DNA from 3 places in the Levilactobacillus namurensis genome. Region 1 is predicted to be linked to each of the others. Evidence: predicted binding sites of a transcription regulator. Region 1 holds the regulator's gene; each other region holds the start of a gene.
What was found. The regulator NrdR, encoded in region 1, represses ribonucleotide reductase genes. The targets are predictions, from matches to a motif close to ACACNATATATNGTGT.
Positions count from the first base shown of each region.

Region 1 (5,829 bases):
ACGAGACTACGCCCGTGAACTCTAATCGTCGATAACGGAACGAACCGGCCAGAAATTTTCCTTCTGACAGCTGCGAAAGCGGTAATGCATTGGGCCGACTAAGGAAACTTCCAATCTAGGTTTCCTCTTCCTGGAGACGAACCACAATGCATCGTATCTCTCGTCTTAGCTTTTAATTGGCTTCAAGGACTATTAAACACTCGCAGCCAAAAGTTGTCAAGCGGTAACCTCAAATTTATTGCGGCCGGCGGTTGACCCCTACCATGGTGATCTCCCGTGATAAAAACCGAATCCGTTGCATTAACCGTTGCGCTTTAAGAGGTTCGTCATCCCCGCGCGATGAGATCCGCAGGTGTTCGTTCTCCAACTGAGCCATCGAGAAATTCGAACTAAAGAACGTCGGTAACTCTTCTTGCATCCGGTACTCCAAAATAACGCCTAAGATATCATCCCGGACCCACGCTGACATGGCATCCGCGCCAATGTCATCGATCATTAATACCGGGGCGCGCTTCAACGCGTCCAACTTATCCCCAACGCCGTTCTGGGCAATCGCGTTCTTCATCTCCACCGCAAAACTCGGAAAGTGAACTAACGTGCTGGAGAAGCCATCGTTGGCCAGCTGATTGGCAATCGCCGCTAAGAGGTAGGTCTTGCCCACTCCAAAACTACCGGCCAAGTATAGGGCCTGGTGACGCCGATGAGGACTCGCCTCGTAGGTCTCGATGAAGTCATAAGCGGCCATCAGGGCCTCCATCCGCTCTTCATCGTGGTCAAAGTTATCGAGCTGTGCGTTCCGAATATCCTTAGGCATCGCTATCGACCGGACTCGTTGCCGCAACTGCTGCTGGGCCTGCTTTTCTTGGGTGGCCTTAGTCGGAACATAGGCCACATCGATCAGGTGATTCGAGACAATCAATTGCGGTTCATACCCCGCCGCAAACGTTTCGCCACCTTGTGCCACCTTGGCCCGTTCGCTCACGAATTCATAGAGTTTAGCTGCCGAGCGGTCCAAAACGTCTTCCGCCAACTCCGCCTTATGGTCGTGATAAAACTGCTGGACCGTCTGGTCGGCATAGACCTTGGCCATTAGCTGGCGGTAATTTGCATTCAGGTGTCGCTGGCTCATCAGCTGTTGCATGGCTTTACTGACATCTTCCATCAGGAATCCTCCTTCCCAGAACGCCGTTGCTTAAATCGGGCAATTCGGGCGTTAAGTTTTTGTTTTTGTTGATCCGATAACTGCGGTTGCTTAGCCGCCTTAGTGGCCGCGGGCGCCTTAGCCCATTCCGGTAACGTCTCCTTGACCGTCGTGGCGTTCCGACGAGAGCCCGTTGCCCGTGAGCGCGGCTGCTTAGCTGCCTGCTGTCGCTCCCGAATCTTCACGACCGCCTGTTGAGGGGTCGCGACCTTCGATTGACTCCAATCATTGGCAATCGTATCCAGCAACGCCTTATTCAGGGTCGGGCGTTCCTCGTCCACCAAGACGTGGTACACCATCATGTTCAGAACGCCTTGGGAAAAGAGTTGCCGGCCCACTAGGTCACGAATGATACGTTGTTCTCCCGAGGTCACAAAGCCCCCCGTTTGCTGCTTAATGGCTTCCAGAAAGTTTGCCGGAGTCATCTGACTGGCCATCTGAAGCACCGTCTGCTCGGCCGTCGACTTAACTGCAGCCGGGGTCGGTGTCGGGGAGGCCGGCGATTGAACCGGTTGGCCCGGATGTTGCTGTTCGAAGTGGCGGGCAACTACCCGCTTAAAGCGTTCCGGGTCAAACGCGTTCGTGGCCAGGTCAGTGGCCTCGCCAATGTAACGGGCCATGGTTGGCTCGTCTAACCCATAAGTCACATGTTCAGTAACCAGTAATTCCCGGTAGGGTTGCAAGGCCTGGGCATCCACGTAAGACCGTTTTAAGATTTCACCCAGCAAGTGAAAATCAAAGTCCGTTGCTGGCGAATCCACAGCCGGTTCAGCCGGCTTAGCCGTTATCTGGTGTCGCCCGGCCGTCACGGCAGCGGGCAACTGACTGAGCTCGTGGCCATCCACGTGAAAGACTTCCAAAAAATTCTTAGTAATGTCCTGTTCATCGGCAGCGGGCGTCACAACTGTCGCCGTGGCCAACAAGGTCTGATAGCTCTCCTCACCGAGCACCCCCAGTAATTGAACGCTTAAGAGATCATCGTTAAAGAAGCGCGCAGGCGTTAACGGGGCGCGTAACGTGTAGCAAAAGGTGGTCAAATCGTTAGCCGTCTTCACCGTCGTTGTCAGTAACCCTGTGGCTTCCAAGCGCAACCGTGCGGCGTACAAGTGCTCTAGATCAATGCCTAATCCGGCTAACAACCGGCCGTGCCGGTGCAATTGTTCGCGTTCCGGTAGCCAAAAGAGGCTGCTGTATAACGCAGCAGCCACTGGACCAATAATGGGTTGATAGAGTTGCGTCAAGGTCTGCCAACTCTGATCCGTCACGCGATCAGCCAGTCGAACCACGAACCCTGTTCGGGGGGTCAATTGATGCCAAGAATCCTCCATCCGTTATCTCGCCTCACTTTAGTCCTTTTTCGGCTTGGATTTACCCTGTTTCAGCTTATCCTTATCCAAGATATCCTTCAGTTCGTTGAAGAAAACCCCCGTATCCTTAAACTGCCGGTAAACACTCGCAAACCGAATATAGGCAATTTCGTCAACGTCGACCAACCGGTTCATGACGTATTCCCCAATGACCTGGCTGGAAATTTCATTGACGCCTAACGCCCGAATCTTATTTTCAACCTCATCAACAATTTGGGTCATGGCGTCCATACCCACCGGACGTTTTTCGGCCGAGCGAATAATTCCCCGTAAAATCTTTTCTCGATTGAACTCTTCCCGAGTCCCGTTCTTCTTAATCACCAGGAGCGGTGTGACTTCCACGCGCTCAAACGTCGTGAACCGAAAGCCGCAGCTCTCGCACTCCCGACGGCGGCGAATCACGCGACCATCGTCAGTCGGACGACTGTCGACGACTCGTGACCCGTTATGATGACAGTGCGGACACTGCATAGTTGGTCACCTCATTTTACCTGATTCGTTTTTCCAAATTTATTCATGTCAAGCCATTTTACCACTTGTTGGCGTGTTTGGGTAATGTCCCCGTCGTTATCAATGACCACGTCCGCAGCCGCAATCTTTTGAGCCAAGGGCCACTGACGGTCAATTCTGGCTTGGGCATCCGCTGCGGTATACCCGTTGCGAGCCATTAACCGTTGCTTCTGGTGCGGGGCACTGGTGGCCACCACCATCACATGATCGACCAGCTTTTGCAGATAGCCCACCTCAAACAGCGTAGGCGCATCCACCATCACTACCGGCACTTTTCGCGCGCGGTAAGCCGCCAGTTGCCGGCGAATCTCATCCCGAATCAACGGGGTGGTAATGGCATTGAGTCGTTGTAATTGGGACGAATCATGAAAGACCAACTGGCCCAGCTTAGCCCGGTTCAACGTCCCGTCGGCCTGCAAGTAATCGGGCCCAAACGCAGCGCTGATTTGCTGTAATCCCGGGGTGCCCAGCGCAACGACTTGACGGGCAATCGTATCCGCATCAATGACCGGAATCTCTGCCTGCTTTAACCAGGCGCTCACCGTAGACTTCCCCGTCGCAATGCCACCCGTGAGTCCCCAGACTTCAGTCATCGGTCAAGACCCCCTGGGCATCGGGTGGCAACGGTTGACAATGGGGACAGAAATGGGTTCCCCGCTGAGCAACCTTGATCTTCACGATTTCGGTTCCGCACCGCTCACAAGGCTCACCCTCGTGGCCGTAAACGTGCAGGTCATTTTGGAAATGCCCCGCATCCCCAAAAGCCGTCGAGAACGAATGGACCGTGGTGCCGTGGCCCGCAATCGCCCTTTGAATCTCGTCAATGATTGCTTGCCGTAACGTCACCAACTGGTCCTTGGTTAACGTGTCCACTGGCGTCAATGGGTTGATTTTTGACAACCACAGCACTTCGTCAGCATAGATATTCCCCAACCCAGCGATTCGGGATTGATCCAGTAAGAAGGGCTTGATAATCTTATGCGACTTTCCAAAAATTTGCTGCATGTAAGCCAGCGTCAGGGTCGCTTCGGTCGGTTCAGGCCCCATCTTTCCCAGTGACGGTAAGGCTTCCGCTTCGGTCCCCGTCGGAACCAGCCGCATCCGGCCAAACTTCCGGGTATCCGTGTAGCGGAGTTCACGGTTATCGGTCAGGTGAAAAATCACGTGCGTGTGCTTCGTGACCGGACTGCCCTCGGGCTGAACGTCATACTTTCCTTCCATCCGCAGATGGGACACCATCGTCAGCTGACCACTGAACCGGAAGAGTAAATACTTTCCCCGGCGATCGATCTTTTCAATTTTGCGACCGATCAATTCGGCCGTAAACACTTCGGCATCCGGCGTCACCATCTTAGGGTAAAGGACCTCCACGTGATCAATCGTGGCGCCCCCCACTAACTGGGTCAGGCCCCGCCGAACCGTTTCAACTTCTGGTAATTCTGGCATCTTATCGCCCTTTCTCTGACTAGCTTAACCGCTTCTTACCCGTTATCTGGCTACTTCAAATCGTACCAGGTCGGACCCGCATGACTTTCAACCTTCAACGGAATCTCTAGCTTCACTGCCGAATCCATGATCTTCGGCACTAACTTAGCCAGCGTTGGAATCTCTTCGGCCGGCGCCTCAAAGATCAACTCATCGTGAACCTGTAACAACATGGTGGCTTGCATCCCCTGCAAGGCTTTCTCCATGTGAATCATCGCAATCTTAATAATATCAGCTGCACTACCTTGAATAGGTGTATTCATCGCCGTCCGTTCCGCAAAGGAGCGTTGGTTAAAGTTCCGCGAGTTAATGTCTGGCAGATAACGCCGCCGGTGGGCAATCGTCTCGACATACCCCTGATCATGGGCGACCTGCACCATGTGTTCCGTGTAGGCTTTAACACCCGGGTACTCTTCGAAGTAGGTCTCGATAAATTGCTTAGCCTGCTTCCGGGAAATCCCAATGTTTTGGGACAGACCGAAGTCACTAATGCCGTAGACGATGCCGAAATTGACCGCCTTGGCTTGACGCCGAATATTCGGCGTCACTTCTTGGTCCGGCCCCAGCTTAAAGATTCGCCGGGCCGTTGCCGCGTGAATGTCTTCACCCTCCCGGAACGCTTCTTGCATGTTCGCATCGTGACTCATGTGAGCCAAGACTCGCAGTTCAATCTGCGAATAGTCTGAAGAGAAGATCTGCCAGCCCGGATGGCGTGGAACAAAGGCCTTCCGAATTGCTTTCCCCTCTTCCGTCCGCACAGGAATGTTTTGCAAGTTCGGGTCGACCGACGAGAGCCGTCCCGTCTGCGTTAACGTCTGCAAGTACCGCGTGTGAACCTTGTGGTCAGTGGGATTGATCACTTTTAGAAGTCCCTCGACATAGGTCGATTGAATCTTCGCAATCTTTCGGTACTTCAGAATGTTCTCAGCGATGGGTGCGTCCGCGGCCAGTTTTTCTAGGACGCCTACCGCCGTTGAATACCCCGTCTTGGTCTTCTTCAACACGGGCAGGTGCATCTTTTCGAATAGGATGTGGCCCAGTTGCTTAGGCGAACCAATGTTGAACTCTTCACCCGCTTCTTGGTAAATCGTTTGCTCAATCTCGGCTAGCTGTTCGCTAAATTTACTGCCCATTGCCCGTAACTCGTCGGCATCGACCGTGATGCCTTCGATTTCCATCCGTGCTAAGACGAAGGCCATGGGGCGTTCAATCTGACGATACAGCTCCGCCTGGTCATTTTCTTCTAGATCTTTAAACAAGGTCTGT
Region 1 covers NZ_CP134159.1:1,145,997-1,151,825, reverse strand. The annotation lists gene dnaI (primosomal protein DnaI) at 236-1,162, opposite strand; gene RIN67_RS05505 (replication initiation and membrane attachment family protein) at 1,162-2,529, opposite strand; gene nrdR (transcriptional regulator NrdR) at 2,548-3,039, opposite strand; gene coaE (dephospho-CoA kinase) at 3,051-3,671, opposite strand; gene mutM (bifunctional DNA-formamidopyrimidine glycosylase/DNA-(apurinic or apyrimidinic site) lyase) at 3,664-4,524, opposite strand; gene polA (DNA polymerase I) at 4,575-5,829, opposite strand, start outside.

Region 2 (5,829 bases), 950 kb from region 1:
CAAGACCGGATAGATCTTGGCCAGGTTGACTTCCTTTTCCTGCTGGTTCGCCGTTACCCGAGGCTTCGGCCGGGCCGCCGGTTGTGCGGCCTTGACGCCCCCAGCTTGCTCCAGCCGTTCCAAAGTGGTCTTCAATTGATCGACTTGGTGTTGCAACGCCTGAACCTGCGACTCCGCCGCGGGTGTCGGCGTGGCCGCAGCCACCGGTGCAGCTGTTGCCGCAACGGGCGCCGCGCCCTTGGTCTGCCCGATTTCCGCCAACTTGATGGTCAGGATTTCCAGATAAACGTCGGGGTGGGTGGTAAAGCGCATCTGTTGTTGAATCGCGTTCAACTCATTGATCATCGCGTACATGGTCGCCGCCGGAGTCTGCTTAGCCAGCGCCTGAAAGTCCGCACTCACGCTCCCCATTTCCGCTTCTTCTACCAATTGAGGGGCCTGTTGGTACAACAATAGGTCGCGGGCGTAGCTGATGAGGTCTTCGGTGAAGCGTTCGGCATCCTTCCCGGCTTCCAGAACCGACTGTAACGTGGCCAAACCGGCTTTAGTCTCACCGGCCAAGACCTGTTGCACGTAGGTCGCCAGGAGTTCATGGGTGACACTCCCGGTGACCAGCAACGCGTTATCCAGGGTAATCTCATTGTCCCCAAACGACAACGCCTGATCCAGAATGCTCAACGCATCCCGCATCCCCCCTTCGGCGGCCTTCGCAATCACCTTGATGGCCTGGTCGTCGTAGGTCACGTTCTTCTGCTTCAGGATATAGGTCATCCGGTCGTAGCTATCGCTGGCCGCGATCCGCTTGAAGTCGAACCGTTGAACCCGCGAGATGATGGTCGCCGGAATCTTATGCGGTTCCGTGGTCGCCAGAATGAAGATCACGTTAGCTGGCGGCTCTTCCAGGGTCTTCAACAAAGCGTTGAAGGCGCCGGCCGACAGCATATGCACTTCGTCGATGATGTAGACCTTATAGTCGGCCACGGTCGGCGCATACTTGACCTTGTCCCGAATATCGCGAATCTCTTCGACCCCGTTGTTGGAAGCCGCATCGATTTCGATTACGTCGTTTAAGGTCCCGGCCGTGATGGCCTTGCAGGTGTCACATTCGTTGCAGGGCTCGCCGTCCTTTTGATGGTGACAATTGATGGCCTTAGCAAAGATCTTAGCGGCCGACGTTTTCCCCGTTCCCCGGGGACCCGCAAAGAGGTAGGCGTGACTGATTTGGTTAGTCGTGATGGCGTTCTTTAAAGTCCGCGTGATCACTTCTTGTCCGATCATGTCGTCGAACCGTTGCGGACGCCAGACCCGATAAAGTGCTTGATAAGCCATATCATCTGTTCCTTTCTACTATTTTATTTCAATCAAAATCGCTGTTCATTATTATAGCCTTTTTTACGGGTCGCTGTCACCTCATGACCCGTTTTCCTCTTAATTCGCCTACCGGGCAATAGTCGGTGGCGAACTGGCCGGTCCCCTCAGCCGATTGGCAGGGCCGTGACGCCAGTGGGCACGACTTTAAGCCGCGCAAAGCCCGCCCGTCTTAAAGCTCGGCCTTAGCCTAAGCCGAGAAGACCACTCGGCTAACGCTAATTTCACCGGCTGGGCCCTATCGGCTGAGGGGACCTTACATAGATGGTTTCCAATGATAACGGCCAATTTTTGCGTCCAACGCCAGTATCAGCTGCTGGAAGGGACTGCCTTAAAATTAACCAAGATTAAAATGGCATAAATCCTTACTTGGACGTCGTTACAGGATCATTTCGGCATGACGGTAAGCCGTGAGGGCGGGCCAGACAGGGCTCAGCCGTGAAATTTTCCTTGGTGAGCGTCTTTCAGCTCGCCTAGGAAAAGGCCAAGCTTGGAGACCTGTACTTCGGGCGCCAAGTTGTGCCCACGGCGTTCCAGCCCTGTCTGGTCCGCCCGGTAAGGCGACCATTGACTGACTATTCCAGTACCAGAACTAAAAAAACTCCCGGTCAGCGACCAGGAGTGCTCATTATCTCATAAACTTGAAGCACAAAGCGAATCAGACTTAGTGCTGCTTCCTTCCGGACCTGACACGATTCGTAAGCCCGCCCTTGCTTCAAGGCCTTAACGGCAAGTACTAGTGTATCATGATTTTTCTGGACTGTCTAGCGTCTTATCAGTCGCGGCTTTCTGTGCCGCGCGCCGGGCCTTCTTAGCCACCTTCGCGCGTTGCCGAGCCGCCTTGAAGAATGACACTAACCGTTCGCCGGACTCCTTCGCTAGCAAGCCCTCGTAGACCTTGACCTGGTGGTTCAGTCGGTCATCCGTCAGCGTCTCATACAGACTATCGACGGCCCCCGCCTTGGGGTCCCGGGCGCCATAGTACACCACCGGAATCCGTGAATTAATGATGGCCCCGCTACACATCAAGCAGGGTTCGATCGTAACGTACATTTCACAGTCTTCCAGACGCCAACTCCGTAACGTGGCACAGGCTTCTTCAATGGCCCGAATCTCGGCGTGTAACGTAGCGTCGTTAGCGTGCTCCCGGAGGTTATGCCCCCGGCCGATGATCTGTCCGTCGTGGACGATGACCGCCCCAATGGGAACTTCACCAATCAGGCCGGCCTGGTCAGCTTCAAAGAGCGCCTCTTGCATATAGTGGCGTTGCGTATCCGAATAAGTTAACTGCCGCATTCAACCGCCCCTTTTCTATGATGATGCGTTCTGTCGGCTCTCCAGGATATAGTAGCCCTTATCCTTCTTCAGGATCTGGCAATTGCCAAACGTGGCCGTCATGGTCTTCTTAGCCGATGGCGCCCCCTGCTTCTTCTGCAAGACCACCGTTAGGGTCCCGCCAGGTAAGAGGTGTTGCGCCGCCTCGGTCAACATGCTGGTCACCACGGCCTTGCCTGCCCGAACGGGAGGATTGGTCAGGATGGCCGCGTACCGTTGGGTGCCCAACGCTGCGTAACGGTCAGATTCGACAATGGTCACGTTAGTAATCTGATTAGCCGTTGCATTTTGTTGCGCTAACGACAGCGCAAGTTCATTCACATCCGCCATGGTCACTTGCCGATCCGGCCACCGCTTAGCCAAGGCCAGACCGATGGGACCGTACCCGCAGCCCAGGTCCAACCACGGGCCCGCCGGCGTTTGGTCCGCTTCAAACGCGTTCAATAACGCGCAGGAACCGTAGTCGACCCGGCTCTTTGAAAAGACCCCGTTGTCGGTGGTAAACAACAATTCGTTACCTAAGAGGGTGAACGGCCAATGACGTTCTTCGTGTACAACATCTGGATTTTGTGTATAATAGTGATTAGTCATTTTCGAGACCACCTTTTAGGTTTATTTTACCGTAGAAGTTTGGTCCGTGCCAAATAGAATAATTAAGTCGCGTAAAGCACTATATTTAGTGGTTATTGTATATCCCAACCACCAAATATGGTGCTTTTTTCGATTGCGTTTTTTTAAATCTGGTGTACACTAAACACATTGATAACCAAATGTAAGAGGATGTGCGTAACATGAAAGTAACGGTTTATTCTAAAAACAACTGCATGCAATGCAAGATGACGAAGCGTTTCTTAACCGAACACAATGTGGCGTTTGAAGAACGCAATATTAACCAGAATCCGGAATATGTCACTTATCTAAAAGAACAGGGATTTCAGTCCCTTCCGGTCGTTGAAGCTGCTGGGCACAAGGCCTTTTTTGGGTTTCGTCCAGATCAATTGCAACAAATCGCGGGTTAACTGAAGTTCGACAAACCCGTCTTGGCGACGCCGTGTTTGTTCACGGGGCCGTTTTTTTAGTGGTCAGTTGACCGATCAGTCCATTCTAAGAGAAAGAAGCGAGTATGCGCATGAGCCTAAAAGATTTACAAGACGTCACGTATTATGATTTAAACAACGAGATCAACATCCCCGTTGATGGTCAGATTCCTTTGAATAAAGACCAAGAAGCCCTCGAAGCCTTCCTACGAGAAAACGTCCGGCCTAACACCAAGACCTTCGCGTCCTTACGGGAACGGTTCGACTACTTGATCCAAGAAGATTACGTCGAAACTCAGGTCATCACCCAGTACCCGTTCTCCTTTATCGAAGACCTCTACGCCTACCTAAAGGCCCAAAACTTCCACTTCAAGTCCTTCATGGCCGCCTATAAGTTCTACGCGCAATACGCGATGAAGACCAACGACAACGCCTATTACCTAGAGAACTTTATCGACCGGGTCGCCATGAACGCCCTGGACTTTGCGGAAGGTGACCAGCAACTGGCCCACGATCTCGCCGATGAGATCATCCACCAACGCTACCAACCCGCGACCCCCAGCTTCCTTAGTGCTGGCCGGGCCCGGCGTGGTGAACTGGTCTCCTGCTTCTTGATCCAATCCACCGACGACATGAACACGATCGGCCGGACCATCAATTCCGCTCTGCAGCTGTCCCGTATCGGTGGCGGGGTCGGCATCAACCTCTCGAACCTGCGGGAGGCCGGCGCACCCATCAAGCATATCGCGGGGGCCGCTTCCGGCGTCGTCCCCGTCATGAAGCTGCTCGAAGACAGTTTCTCCTACTCCAACCAACTGGGACAGCGTCAAGGGGCCGGGGTGGTCTACCTCAGCGTCTTCCATCCCGATATCATTGCGTTTCTAGGGGCTAAGAAGGAAAATGCCGATGAGAAGATTCGGCTGAAGACCCTGTCCCTGGGCGTCACCGTTCCGGACAAGTTCTACCAGCTCTGTGAAGCAGACGCGGACATGTACCTGTTCAGTCCTTACGACGTGGAACGCCTCTACGGCAAGCCTTTCTCCTACGTGGACATCACGGCGGAATACGACAAGTTAGTCGCCAACCCCGAGGTTCACAAAAAGCAGATCAAGGCTCGGGAACTGGAAACCGAGATTGGGAAACTGCAACAGGAATCCGGCTACCCTTACATCGTGAACGTCGACACGGCCAACCGCGAGAACCCCATCCAGGGACGAATCGTGATGAGCAACCTGTGTTCCGAAATCATGCAGGTTCAGACGCCGACGACCTACAATAACCGGCAAGAAGCCGAAAAATTAGGCACCGACATTTCTTGTAACCTGGGCTCGACCAACATCGTTAACCTAATGGCCTCCCCCGACTTCGGTCACTCCGTGGAGACCATGGTCCGAGCGTTGACCTTCGTGACCGACCACTCCGATATCGACGTGGTCCCGTCGATCCAACACGGTAACCACCTGGCCCACACCATTGGTCTAGGTGCCATGGGGCTACACAGCTACTTTGCTAAGAACCACATGATGTACGGGTCTAAGGACAGTATCGCCTTCACCAGCGTCTACTTCATGCTGTTAAACTACTGGACGTTAAAGGCCTCTAACCAGATTGCCAAGGAACGCCACGAGACGTTCCACAACTTCGAGAACAGCAAGTACGCCGATGGGTCCTACTTCGACCGGTACACCCAAAAGGACTGGCGGCCAACCTCCCAGAAGGTCCAAGCCCTCTTCGGTAACATCTGGTTACCATCCCCAGATGACTGGGCCCAACTCAAGGCCGACGTGATGCGTGATGGGCTGTACCACCAGAACCGGATGGCCGTTGCGCCCAACGGATCAATCTCCTACATCAACGACACCACGGCCAGCTTGCACCCGACCATCAACCGGATCGAGGAGCGCCAGGAAAAGAAGATTGGGAAGATCTACTATCCCGCACCTTACCTCAGCAACGACACCATGCCGTACTACAAGTCCGCTTACGACACCGACATGCGTCGGGTCATCGACGTCTACGCCGCGGCCCAACAGCACGTGGACCAAGGGATGAGTCTGACTTTATTCATGCGTTCGACGATTCCGGCAGG
Region 2 covers NZ_CP134159.1:2,092,019-2,097,847, forward strand. The annotation lists gene dnaX (DNA polymerase III subunit gamma/tau) at 1-1,329, opposite strand, end outside; RNA gene ffs (signal recognition particle sRNA small type) at 2,004-2,090, opposite strand; gene tadA (tRNA adenosine(34) deaminase TadA) at 2,113-2,664, opposite strand; gene RIN67_RS10070 (class I SAM-dependent methyltransferase) at 2,680-3,294, opposite strand; gene nrdH (glutaredoxin-like protein NrdH) at 3,495-3,722, shown strand; gene nrdE (class 1b ribonucleoside-diphosphate reductase subunit alpha) at 3,833-5,829, shown strand, end outside.
Region 2: the regulator NrdR is predicted to act here: its motif matches at 3,371-3,386, upstream of nrdH (glutaredoxin-like protein NrdH).

Region 3 (5,829 bases), 210 kb from region 1:
CTATCCAATTGCGCTATGGGTGCAAATAATAACTATTCAGTTAAATGCCGAGGACCGGGATCGAACCGGTACGGTCATCACTGACCGCAGGATTTTAAGTCCTGTGCGTCTGCCAATTCCGCCACCCCGGCAAAGGGTGTTAAAGCGGAAGACGGGATTCGAACCCGCGACCCCCACCATGGCAAGGTGATGTTCTACCACTGAACTACTTCCGCATTGGCTATTAAATTAATGGTGCCATGCCGACTAGAGGATTCGAACCTCCGACCTCCTCATTACTAGTGAGATGCTCTGCCAACTGAGCTAAGTCGGCAAAATATTAAGGAACATATTTTGCTGTAATCCTAATGCAGGTGAAGGGACTCGAACCCCCACGTCATAAGACACTAGAACCTAAATCTAGCGCGTCTGCCAGTTCCGCCACACCTGCGTAGTGACGATGGTTCCACAGGAACCGGAGTCCCGATGGAGGATACAGGGCTCGAACCTGTGACCCTCTGCTTGTAAGGCAGACGCTCTCCCAACTGAGCTAATCCTCCATAACGTTCAATCGAATTAATCAATAACTCGTTTGAAACAACTATTATAATTTACCATGTCGCGTGAAGCTTGTCAACAACTTTTTTGAAATCTTTTTGAATAAATATTCGGAAAACTTTCAAACAATCTATTGTAACGGAACTCGCTCACAACAACTATTCTAATTTACCATGCCATCTAGCAGCTGTCAACAACTTTTTGAATATCTTTTTTGAATAAATATCCGTTAGTTGAATAACTACTCCCTCAACAACATTTATTATTCTAGCGTAACCCTGCATAAAAAGCTACCCCTTTTTTGCATTTTTTTGCAAAAAAGGCCAAAAAAACGGCCGGAAACGAATTCCCGACCGTGCATAACGCATTTTTACTTGGTAATCTTGGTGACGCCACCCATGTAAGGAACCAGAACTTCTGGAATCGTGACGGAACCATCGGCGTTTTGGTAGTTCTCCAAAATCGCTGCGACCGTCCGGCCCACAGCCAGTCCTGATCCGTTCAACGCGTGAACGTACTGCAACTTGCCCTTATCGTCCCGGTACTGGATATGTGCCCGACGTGCTTGGAAGTCCGTCGTATTCGAGCAACTTGAGATTTCCCGGTACGTGTCTTGTTCTGGGAACCAGACTTCCAAATCATGGGTCATCGCCGCCGTAAAGCTCATGTCACTAGTCGTCAGGGTAATCACATGGTAGGCCAACCCTAACTTCTGTAAGAGGTCCTCAGCGTGCTTAGTCAAAGACTCCAATTCATTCCAGGAATCTTCTGGCTTACAGAACTTCACCATTTCGACCTTGTTAAACTGGTGTAATCGGATCAACCCCCGGGTATCCCGGCCGGCACTCCCGGCTTCAGAACGGAAAGCGGGCGTCAACGCCGTAAACCAGACTGGCAAGTCCTCTTCAGGAATCACTTCATCCCGGTAGTAGTTGACCAATGGCACTTCGGCCGTAGGAATCAGCGTCATTTCTTCGTTCTTTAATTGGTAAACGTCTTGCTTAAACTTCGGGAATTGGCCCGTTCCGTACATCGAATCGTCATTCACAATGTAAGGTGGCAGAACTTCCTTGAAACCAGCTGCCGTGTTTTGGTCCAAGAAGAAGTTGTAGACTGCTCGCTCTAGCCGAGCCCCTAAGCCCATGTAGTACAGGTAACGACTCCCAGAGACCTTTGCGCCCCGTTCGAAGTCCAAGATACCCAGTTTTTCCCCAATTTCCCAGTGAGGCTTGGGCGTGAAGTCCAGGTTAGGCTTCTCTCCCCACTTGCGGATCTCAACACTACCGTCTTCCGTCAGACCAACTGGAACGTTGTCGTTAGGGATGTTAGGCAAGTGCGCCGCAGCATCGTGGACTTGGGCCTTCAGGTCATCCAATTGGGCATCGATCTTCTTGATGTCCCCACTGACCTGCCGCATTTCCGTAATCTTGTCGTCAGCATCCTGCTTGTTGCGCTTTAATTGGGAGATTTCGTCGGAAACCTTGTTCCGTTGGGCCTTCATGGTTTCACTCTTCACGATCAATTCCCGCCGCTGAGCGTCCATGGCTAACAAATCATCAATATCGGCTGGGTCAACGCCCCGGGTAGCCAACTTTTCCTTAATAAAATCCGGTTCTTGGCGAATCAACTTTAAATCTAGCATGTGTGTTACTCCCTTCTGGTAGTCGGTGAGACCAAAAAAGGCCCTCGTCACATGGGACGAAGACCTTCGCGGTACCACCCAAGTTCACCACTGGTCGCCCAGTGATACCCTTGAACATGATAACGGTTTGCACCGTGCAGCATTACCTGCCCACTATTTTAGTGCTGGAATCTTCGACGTTGTGGTTCACAGCTCCCCCACTTCTCTGACCGTCTACTTAATAGGCACCCGTGTTTAATAAGTTACGCCCATCATACCGCATTTTCTCCGGCGTGACAACACTAGAGCGTTGCAATCTTTTCATCAATTAGTTGTAAAACTTGTTGCCGGGCAGCGGAATCCTCAACGAAGTCGAGCGCATCCCCATTGATCTGCATCTTCGGCGACTTATCGTAGTTGGCGTACCAATCCGTATACCGTTGATCCAACTCCTTGTAGTAATCGTAGAGGCTCGGATCATTGGCAATCTGCTCGTAAGAACGACCCCGCTTCTTGATCCGTTCCAACATGGTCTCAAACGAGATGTTGATGTGGATCAATAGGTCCGGGTTCTTCCGGTAAGTGGCTTCTGGCAATTCCTGCATCATGTTCCGCAGCAGTGAATCGTAAATGTCCACTTCCGTGTTGGTGGCCCGTCCCAGATCAGCGTTCAAGTGGAAGAGTAAGGAATCTTCAAAGATTGAGCGATCCATCACGCTTTCCCGGTCGGCATTCGCCGCCTTGATGCTGTCCAGTCGTTTGTTTAAAAAGTAGATCTGCAGTAAGAAAGCATACTTCTGGGAATCCTTGTAGAATAGTGGCAAAATTTTGTTGTCATCCACCGATTCATAAAATGCTGGTTTGTGTAAGTGTTCTGCCAATAAACTGGTTAGACTCGTCTTTCCAGCCCCGATAGTTCCCGATAATACAAGCATGCGATCTCTCCTTTAATTCTATCCCGATACAGTGCCTTTGTGCACTGCCAAAAAGCAACACCACATATTGTACCAACCGGACGCCTAAAAGACAATATATCGTAGAAATTTTCCGGCCGTCACATCACAAGCATTGGCTAACCAGCAGACTAAAAAGCGGTCGCACCGGCTTCCCGGGCAACCGCTCATGCTTCATTTTGTTTTATCTAGCCTTGGTCTTGCTCAGCCGCAGCGTCGTCCTTCAACGTCCCGTCCTTGTGTACGGGGTAAACGTCGACCTTGTCCAACGGAATCAGCTTAGTGTGCTTCTTCAGCTTGTACCCAATAAACAGGATTAAGACTAACGGTACACTGATGTAAGTGACCAGAACTTGTTCCCAGTTCCCAGTGAAGAAGGATTGTGGATCTTGACCCACGATCACAGCCACACACAGAACCAATGCCAGGATTGGTCCGAATGGGAACCACTTTGCATGGTACTTCAATTCAGACAATTGGTGACCTTGCTTGATGAATGCCCGACGGAACCGGAAGTGAGACAACGCAATCCCGAACCAAGCAATGAATCCAGTCAGCCCACTAGCAGCCACTAACCACAGGTAAATCTGCGGGCCCGCAATACTACTAATGAACGTCAAGGCAGCCACGATTGTCGTTGCAATCAAAGCAAAGTAAGGAATCCCGTTCTTACCCGTGCGTTCCAAGAAGTGTGGTGCGTACCCTTCCTTAGACAGGGAGTACAGCATCCGCGTTGAGGCGTACATCCCAGAGTTGGCCGCGGAGATGACGGACGTCAAGATAACGGCGTTCATCACACTAGCCGCAGCAGCCAACCCGGCACGCCGGAAGACCAACGTAAAGGGACTGATGGCCACGTCACTAGCAGAAGACCCTAACAAATCATGACTGGTGTAAGGTAAGACAGCGGCGATTACAAAGATAGCTAAAATGTAGAATAAAATAATCCGCCAGAAGACTTGGTTGATGGCCTTAGGCACACTGTGTTGGGGATCCTTGGATTCTCCCGCAGTGATTCCGACCAGTTCCGTTCCTTGGAACGAGAATCCAGCGACCACGAAGACACTCAAGATGGCTGGGAAGCCACCCACGAATGGCGCTTGCTTGTAAGTGAAGTTGCTCAGGCCAGGACCCTTGCCGCCCATGATACCCACGATGGTCATTAACCCAACGGCTAAGAAGACGAAAATCGTGACCACCTTAATCAGTGACATCCAGAATTCGGTTTCCCCGAACGCCTGAACGGATAACGCGTTAATGGTCACAATAATCACTAACGCTAGTAAGCTCCAAATCCACCCTGGGACCCCGGGAAGCCAAAACTTCATGACCAACGCCGCCGTCGAAATATCCACGGCGACCGTAATCGCCCAGTTGAACCAGTAGTTCCAGCCCATCGCAAACCCTAACGCTGGATCAACGTACTTGGCTGAATAAGCGGCGAATGATCCAGAGATTGGCATGTTGGTCGCCATTTCTCCTAAACTGGTCATCAGGAAGTAGACCATCAGGCCCATCGCCGTATAGGCGACTAACGCCCCACCAGGTCCGGCCGTCGAAATCGCCGACCCACTGGCAACGAATAACCCAGTACCGATACAACCACCTAACGCAATCATCGAGACGTGTCGCGTCTTGAGACCCCGCTTAACCGAATCCGACGCCTTGCTCGTTGTTGCATTCACCATGCTTTGTTCCATAAAAACTTCCTCCTTCTGTGTATAGAAGGACCTTCTCGAAACGACCAGGGGTACTAAAAAATCTCTTCCACAAATTGCTTTGCGAAAGAGATTTGGAAGTCACAGATCCAAGTCAATATCGTTGAAAGCGCCCCGTAACCCTATCGGCTACGACAGTCCCTGATTTGTTGAATCAGGCCCCAACCCACAGCTTAGATAGCTCACTGTGAGTTTCGGCGATCGCCCCTTTAACATTCTTTCATCGGTGGTATCCACCTCCAAAATGCGACTCTTGTTGACCGCGCCTCTTCTATTCGATACTTGTAGTATACCCATCCCCTAATCGCATTGCAAGCTTAAATCTAAAATTTCCTCATGGTTCTCTCATTCAGTTAACTGACAGCGGTATAAGCAATGCCGGACTAAGCCCCAGGTAGCGGCATTAGGCACCATCATTTGGTCGTCAATCAATTCGAACGCTGACTTAATTAAAACCCGCTGTGAACGCGTATTGGTGGCCAAGGTCGTCGCCCAGACCGTGGTGACCTGGGGGAATTGCCGGGGCAGTGCCGCTAGCCAAGCGGTCAAGGCCTCGGGCATCAACCCCCGGCCCCAAAACTCCGGAGCCAACAGGTACCCGACATCTAAGGCCCGTGGGCTGGGAGCCCCCGTTGCTTCCACGTGCGGATAACCAATCAAGGTCCCAATCAGTCGATTTGTCGCCGGCCAAACGATGCCGTAATGCACGGGTTGTTGCCGATCAGCCGCTAAACTTGCCGCCACGCGTTGCGCAGAGACCGGCAGACTCAGCCCGGCCGGACCGGCCACAGTGGGATTCGTCAGCAGCTCCTGGTAAGCCGTTAGCTGGCTTTCCGTTAACGGACTCAGGCGCAACCGCGGCGTCGTCAATTCTGGATGCATTCTCTCACCGTCCCTTTCGTCCTGCTCTAGATGCGGTACAATGATACCATAGTACTAGTTAACTTTAATCAAAATCAGGAGGTTTTTCCATGCAAATCATTACGCAATCATTAGGTGC
Region 3 covers NZ_CP134159.1:939,869-945,697, reverse strand. The annotation lists tRNA gene RIN67_RS04355 (tRNA-Arg) at 1-23, opposite strand, end outside; tRNA gene RIN67_RS04350 (tRNA-Leu) at 46-131, opposite strand; tRNA gene RIN67_RS04345 (tRNA-Gly) at 144-215, opposite strand; tRNA gene RIN67_RS04340 (tRNA-Thr) at 241-313, opposite strand; tRNA gene RIN67_RS04335 (tRNA-Leu) at 349-430, opposite strand; tRNA gene RIN67_RS04330 (tRNA-Val) at 467-539, opposite strand; gene serS (serine--tRNA ligase) at 908-2,179, opposite strand; gene RIN67_RS04320 (deoxynucleoside kinase) at 2,461-3,093, opposite strand; gene RIN67_RS04315 (amino acid permease) at 3,300-4,811, opposite strand; lysine riboswitch at 4,929-5,108, opposite strand; gene RIN67_RS04310 (GNAT family N-acetyltransferase) at 5,175-5,711, opposite strand; gene RIN67_RS04305 (lp_1002 family arylesterase) at 5,801-5,829, shown strand, end outside.
Region 3: the regulator NrdR is predicted to act here: its motif matches at 3,151-3,166, upstream of RIN67_RS04320 (deoxynucleoside kinase).